One region of the Cellulosimicrobium sp. PMB13 genome, then DNA from elsewhere that is predicted to be linked to it. Evidence: predicted binding sites of a transcription regulator. Region 1 holds the regulator's gene; the other holds the start of a gene.

Region 1 (3,399 bases):
CCTGGACGAGCAGCGTCACCGTGCCCGCGTCGGCGTCCTCGACGACGCAGCGCAGGCGCACGCCGTCGCCGTCGACGACGTCGACCCGCTCCCCGCGCGCCTTGCGCTGCACGACGCCCGCGTGGCGCCCTTCCGCGCCGTCGAGGACGTACCGGTCGCCGGGGGCGACGCGGTCGATGCCGGTCTCGGCGAGGAAGACGGGGGCGCTCACGGGCGCTGCTCGCTCACGCGCATCCCTCAGCGTCCGGAGAGCTTGTCGCGCAGGCGCGAGAAGACACCGGGGTGCGCGGCCGACAGACGCGGGTCGGGACGTTCCTCGCCCCGCAGCGTCGCGAGCGAGCGCAGGAGCTGCTCCTGCTCCTCGTCCAGCGCCGTCGGGACCTGGACCTCGATGTGCACGTTGAGGTCGCCGCGACCCGCGCCGTGCAGGTGCCCGACGCCCAGGTTCTTCAGGGTGACGATCTGGCCCGGCTGCGTGCCGGGTCGCAGGTCGATCTCCTGCGCGCCGTCGAGCGTCTCGAGCTCGAGCACGGTGCCGAGCGCGGCCGCCGTCATGGGGACCTGGAGCGTGCAGTGCAGGTCGTCGCCGCGACGCACGAACGTGTCGTGGTTGCGCTCGCGGATCTCGACGTACAGGTCGCCGGCCGGACCGCCGGCGGGGCCGACCTCGCCCTGCGACGTGAGCTTGATGCGCGTCCCGGTGTCGACGCCGGCGGGCACGTTGATGCTGATCGTGCGGCGGCTGCGGACGCGGCCCTCTCCCGAGCACTCCGCGCACGGCTCCGGGATCACGGTGCCGAAGCCCTGGCACGCGGCGCACGGGGCGCTCGTCATGACCTGACCGAGGAACGACCGCGCGACGCGCTGGACCGTGCCGCGGCCGTGGCACACGTCGCACGTGCGCGGCGAGGTGCCCGGGCGGCAGCACGAGCCGCCGCACGTGCCGCACACGACGGCGGTGTCGACCTGGAGCTCGCGCTTGGCACCGAACGTCGCTTCCGCGAGGTCGATGTCGAGGCGGACGAGCGCGTCCTGGCCGCGGCGCGCGCGCGGGATCGGGCCCTGCTGCGCCTGACCGCCACCGAAGAACGTCTCGAAGATGTCCTGGAAGCCGAAGCCCCCGCCCATCGGGCCACCGGCCCCGCCGCCGGGAGCGGTCGGGTCCACGCCGAGGTCGTACTGCTGGCGCTTCTCGGGGTTCGACAGCACCTCGTAGGCGCGCGCGACGTCCTTGAACCGGTCGCCCGACTCCTCCCCCGCGACGTCCGGGTGCAGCTCGCGGGCGAGCTTGCGGTAGGCCTTCTTGATCTGGTCCGGGCTGGCGTCGCGGGCCACGCCGAGGATCTCGTAGTAGTCGCTCACACGTCACTCTCTGCTGGTGCCGGGCGCCGGAGCCGTGCCCGGCAGGTTCGATGGTCGCCGACGGTCGTCGACCGGTCGTCGGTGGTCGTCGGTGGGCGGCCGGTCACGTGCCGAGCGCCCGCGACAGGTACCGGGCGACCGCGCGGACCGCGGCGATCGTCCCGGGATAGTCCATGCGCGTGGGACCGATGGAGCCGACCAGGGCGACCGTGTCCCCGTCGTTACCGTAGCCCGTCGTCACGACGGACGTCTCCACGAGCCCCTCGAGCCGGTTCTCGTGGCCGATCCGGATGTTGACGCCCGACTCGGCGGCCATCTCGGTGAGGAGACCGAGGAGCACGACCTGCTCCTCGAGGGCCTCGAGCACGGGGCGCAGCGCGTGCTCGAACCGCATGCCCGCACGCGCGAGGTTCGCCGTCCCGGCGAGGACGAGCCGCTCCTCGCTCTCCTCGGCGAGCGTCTGCGCGACGAGCTCGCCGACCGCCCGCACGAGCGGCGCGTCGTCGGGGTGGAAGGTCTCGGCGACCTCCGCGAGGCCCGGGATGAGGTCGGCGAGCCGCTTGCCGGCAGCGGCGGCGTTGAGCCGTGCGCGGGCCTCGGCGAGCGTGCCCTCGTCCGGGACGCTCGCGACCTCGAGCGTGCGCTGCTCGACGCGCCCGGTGTCGGTGATGATGACGACGAGCAGGCGGTCCTGCCCCACGGGGACGAGCTCGAGGTGCCGCAGCCCGGAGCGGCGCAGCGACGGGTACTGCACGACGGCGACCTGGCCAGTGAGCTGCGCGAGCAGACGCCCGGCGCGTGCGATGACGTCGTCGAGGTCGACGCCCTCGGACAGGAACGTCTCGATCGCGCGCTTCTCCGGCGCGGAGAGCGGCTTGACGCCCGAGAGCCGGTCGACGAAGAGCCGGTAGCCCTTGTCCGTCGGGATGCGGCCCGCCGACGTGTGCGGTTGCGCGATGTACCCGGCGTCCTCGAGGGCGGCCATGTCGTTGCGGATCGTGGCCGGCGACACGCCGAGACCGTGGCGCTCCGTGAGCACGCGCGACCCCACGGGCTCGCGCGTCAGGACGTAGTCCTCGACGATCGCCCGCAGGACCTCCAGCCGGCGTTCCTCGCTCACGTCCACCTCCTGCGCACCCACGTGCCTGCGTACCGCGCACCGCCGCCCGGTCCGGGCCCGGGACGTCGGCACTCTCGTCCGTCGAGTGCTAATCCTACGCGGCCGACGCGCGGGTCGGGGCGGCCTCCGCTCGACGCGAACGCAGGTCGACCAGACCGACGACCAGAGCGAGCGCCACGAGGCCGATGGTGACGAGCATCGCGCGCCCCGTCGCCCGGGCGGCGTCCGTCCCGGCGGCCAGGCCGCCGTAGTACACCGAGAGGATCACCGAGATGCCGACGGCGGACCCGATGCGCTGCCCGACCTGGATCATGCTGCCGGCCACACCTCCGCTCGCGACGGGGACCTCGGCGAGCGCGAGCGTCTGGTTGGGCGCGATGACCATGCCGCTGCCCGTCCCCGCGACAGCCAGGGCGCCCGCGAGCGCCCAACCGATCACGGCGGGCTCGTCACCGAGCGTGCGCACGAGGGTGTCCGCGGTGACCATGCCGGCCAGGACGAGCAGCAGCCCCAGCACGACCAGCCGACGGCCGAGCCGCGCGACTGCACGGCCGGCCAGCCACGCCGACACGCCCGAGGCCGCCGCGAACGGCATGCCGACCAGGCCCGCCTGCAGGGGCGTGTACCCGACCTCGTCCTGCAGGTAGAGCGTGACGACGAGGAAGATCCCCGTGAACCCGGCGAAGTACGCCATGCCGAGCAGCGCACCGTTGCGGAACGACGCGAGACCGAGCACGTCCGGGTCGAGCACCGCGGCGCCGGTGCGTCGCTGGTACCGGCGCTCCCACAGCAGCGCGACGACGCCCACCGCCGCGCCCAGGGCGAGCCACCACCAGCGCGACGGGTCGTCCCCGCGGCCCGTCGTCGTGACGAACGGCAGCATGACGGCGACCGTGACGACCGCCAGCAGGGCGAGC
Region 2 (3,399 bases), 1.6 Mb from region 1:
GGCGTTGACACCGAGGACGCGCATGGATGGCGAGCCTTCCGGGATCGGGTCAGGCTCGGGGCATGCCTCGAGAAACGGGGCGACCGCCTGACGCGTACGGATCGGCTCTGCTGCAATCCGACTTCACCCTCACCCCGAGAAGCGCTTCTCGCACCTCGACTCTCCACGCGCAGGTACTTCTCTTCGTGTCATTCCCTCTGGAGGACCGCATGACGACGACCTCGACCGCCCGTCCTGCCGCCGAACCGGCCGACCAGCCGACCGCCGGGCGGACCGACGAGCCGACCACCGCGCCGTCGGGCCCGCGGCGGCTCGAGCGCTCGGACCCGACGACCGGGCGGCCGGGGACGCCGGTGCGGTGCGCCGGGCCGGACGAGGTCGACGCGGCGGTGCGCGCCGCCGCCGCCGCGTGGCCCGCGTGGCGCGCGACGCCCCCCGGCGAGAGAGCCGGTGCGCTGCGCGAGGCCGCGCGCGCGGTCCGCGAGGCCGCCGACGAGCTCGGCGCGCTCCTGCGCGCGACGACCGGGCGCCTCGAGAACGAGGCGCGCGCGTCGGCCGAGGTCGCCGCCGAGCTGTTCGAGGAGGCGGCGGTCGCCGGGCTGGGGCGCGCGGGCCGCGTGCTCGCCGGGGACCCGGCGGCGCTCGACGTCGTGCGCCGCGAGCCGCGCGGCGTCGTCGCCGTGATCACGCCGTGGAACGACCCGTACCCGGCCGCCGCGGGGCTGATCGCCGCGGCGCTGGTCACGGGCAACGTCGTCGTCCACAAGCCGTCGGAGCGCAGCGACGCCCCGGGCGTGCGGCTCGCGGAGCTCGTGGCGAGCGCCCTGCCGGCCGACGTGCTGCGCGTCGTCAGCGGCGACGGTGCGACGGGCGAGGCGATCGTCGCGCACGACGACGTGGCGCTCGTCGCGCACGTCGGCTCCACGGCAGCGGGACGCCGGATCGCCGCCACCGCGGGGGCGCGCGGCGCGAAGGTCCTGCTGGAGAACGGCGGGAAGGACCCGATCGTGGTGGACGCCGGGGTCGACCCGGCGCTCGCGGCCCGGCAGATCGCGACGGGCGCGTTCACCAACGGGGGCCAGCTCTGCACGGCGGTCGAGCGCGCGTACGTCGTGGAGGACGTCGCGGACGCCGTCGTCGCGGAGCTCGCGCGCATCGCGCAGGACCTGCGCGTCGGCGACCCGGGCGACGACGCGACGACGATGGGGCCGCTCGTCGACGAGGACCAGCTCGCCGTCGTCGAGGAGCACGTGCGCGGCGCGGTCGCTGCGGGCGCCGAGGTGGTGACCGGCGCCGACCGGCTCGACCGGCCCGGGTCGTTCTACGCGCCCACGGTGCTCGACCGCTGCCCCGACGACGTCGCCCTCCTCACCGAGGAGACGTTCGGCCCGGTGGTGCCGGTCGTGCGGGTCGCGGACTTCGAGGAAGGGCTGCGCCGGGCGTCGGCGTCGGCGTACGGGCTCGCGGCGACCGTGCTCACGCCGTCGCTCGACCACGCCCTGCGCGCGGCCGACGCCCTCGACGTCGGGACGGTGAAGATCAACGCCGTGTTCGGCGGCGCACCGGGCGGGTCCGCGGACCCCCGCCGGGGGAGCGGCGGCGGTGCCGGGTACGGGCCGGACCTGCTCGACGAGCTCACCGTCCGCAAGGCGATCCACCTCGAAGGACTCGCCTGAGTCGTGCCGGGCGGCCCGGCCCGGCCGAACCCCGGGTGTCGAACCCCGGGTTGTGCGGCTCTCACCGGGCTGATGACCGCGTAACCCGGGGTTCGGCAGGTGACTTCGACGGACTGAGGCGTCAGCTGCTGGCCTCGATCGCCGTCGGGGTGGCGGAGTGGCTCACCTCGATGCGGCGCGGCTTCGCCTCCTCCGACACCGGGATGGTGAGGGTCAGGACGCCGTCGGCGTACGACGCGCCGATCTGGTCGAGCGCGAGCCCGCGGCCCAGCGTGACCTGCCGTGCGACGGTGCCGGTCGAGCGCTCGCGCAGCAGCCACTGGCCCTCGGCCGAACGGGGCGTCCGCTCGGCGCGGATCGTCAGCGTCCGGTCCTCGCACGAGACGTCGATGCTGCCGGGGTCGATGCCGGGCAGGTCCACGGCGAGGACGTAGTGGTCACCCTCGCGGAACAGGTCCATCGGCATCGCGGGGGCGTTCCGCGAGCTCAGGGCGAGCGAACCGAACAGACGGTCCATCTCCTGGAACGGGTCCCAGTAGGTAGCCATCGCGCATCACCTCCTCGACGAGGCCGCGCACCGCGACCTCGACCGCGATCAGTGCGCCGGGCCCTCCGGCGTCACCTGGCTACAGCACCACTATTAGCACTCGTGGGTGCCGAGTGCCAAGAGGTGTCGCCGGGGTTTTTCGGGAGCTCGTCAGGCGGGATCGCCGCTGCGGTACCCGTTGACCTTGTGCGTCCCGTCGCACCACGGAGGGATCGCCGTGCCGCCGCACCGGCACAGCGCGACGGTCGCCCGGTTCCGCTCGATCTCCTGCCCGTCGCCGTCCACGAGGCGCGCGGGGCCGCGCACGAGCAGGGGCCCGTCCGGGCACGCGGTGACCGTGACGTCGTCCTGCTCGGGGCGCGTCACGAGGCACCCCGCTCGGGAGCCGCCGGGCGGAGTGCGCGGACCGGGTGCGCCGCGCGGCGCAGCCGTGTCCCCGAGTAGGGGACGCCGCCGAGCGCCCACCACCCGAGCGCGAGCCACGCGCACAGCGCGCGCTCGACGACCCATGCGGGCGCCCACAGCGCGGCGGTGGCGGAGAAGACGGCCGTCCCGCCCGCGCGTCGTCGGCCCGCCTCCGCGAGCACGACGGCGGCCGTCACCAGCATGAGGACGGCGCCCCACCCCGCGGACCGGGTGCGGCCCCGGCTGCCGACGCCGACGAGCACGCCACCGACCAGCACCGGTGCCACGGCGAGCTCGACGGCGAGGCGCGCGGGCTGCGCGAGCGAGTCGTAGGCCTGGCGCACCCGCTGCTCGGCGAAACGGCGCGCGTCCGGCGGGCGGCGGGGGACCACGAGGTCGAGCGCGTGCACCACGCGTCCCCCGCGCGCGACCACGGTGCGCTCGAGCTCCAGGTTCTCGAACAGCACCCCGGCGTCGTAGCCCTCGGGGCCGACCGCGTCGCGCCGCAGCACCACCGTGCCGGAGTAGTCGTGGCCGAGCGCCCGGTTGACGAGCGACCGGGCCGTGTCCCAGCGCGCGTGCCACGGAGCGGGGTCGAACACGTTCTGCGGCACGACCAGGTCCACCTCGTCGAGCAGCCGGAGCGCGCGGTCCAGCGACGGGCCGTCCCACCGGACGTCGTCGTCCGCGACGACGACGCGCGGCTGGGCGGTCGCGGCGAGCCCGGCCAGGACCCCGACGACCTTCCCGTTGGTGCCGGGCGGGGCCGGC

Evidence for each region. The regulator HrcA, encoded in region 1, represses chaperone genes, less so after heat shock. The targets are predictions, from matches to a motif close to TTNGCACTCGNNNNNNNCGAGTGCNAA.
Region 2: a site for HrcA is predicted at 2,317-2,343, ahead of V5D56_RS03265 (Hsp20/alpha crystallin family protein). Genes of this name have one in related genera too.

Annotation. Positions count from the first base shown of each region.
Region 1 is NZ_CP145910.1:3,605,174-3,608,572, forward strand. It holds gene V5D56_RS16240 (16S rRNA (uracil(1498)-N(3))-methyltransferase) at 1-211, opposite strand, end outside; gene dnaJ (molecular chaperone DnaJ) at 238-1,362, opposite strand; gene hrcA (heat-inducible transcriptional repressor HrcA) at 1,466-2,482, opposite strand; gene V5D56_RS16255 (MFS transporter) at 2,577-3,399, opposite strand, start outside.
Region 2 is NZ_CP145910.1:678,692-682,090, reverse strand. It holds gene V5D56_RS03275 (carbamoyltransferase family protein) at 1-24, opposite strand, end outside; gene V5D56_RS03270 (aldehyde dehydrogenase family protein) at 210-1,676, shown strand; gene V5D56_RS03265 (Hsp20/alpha crystallin family protein) at 1,798-2,223, opposite strand; gene V5D56_RS03260 (CDGSH iron-sulfur domain-containing protein) at 2,374-2,589, opposite strand; gene V5D56_RS03255 (glycosyltransferase) at 2,586-3,399, opposite strand, start outside.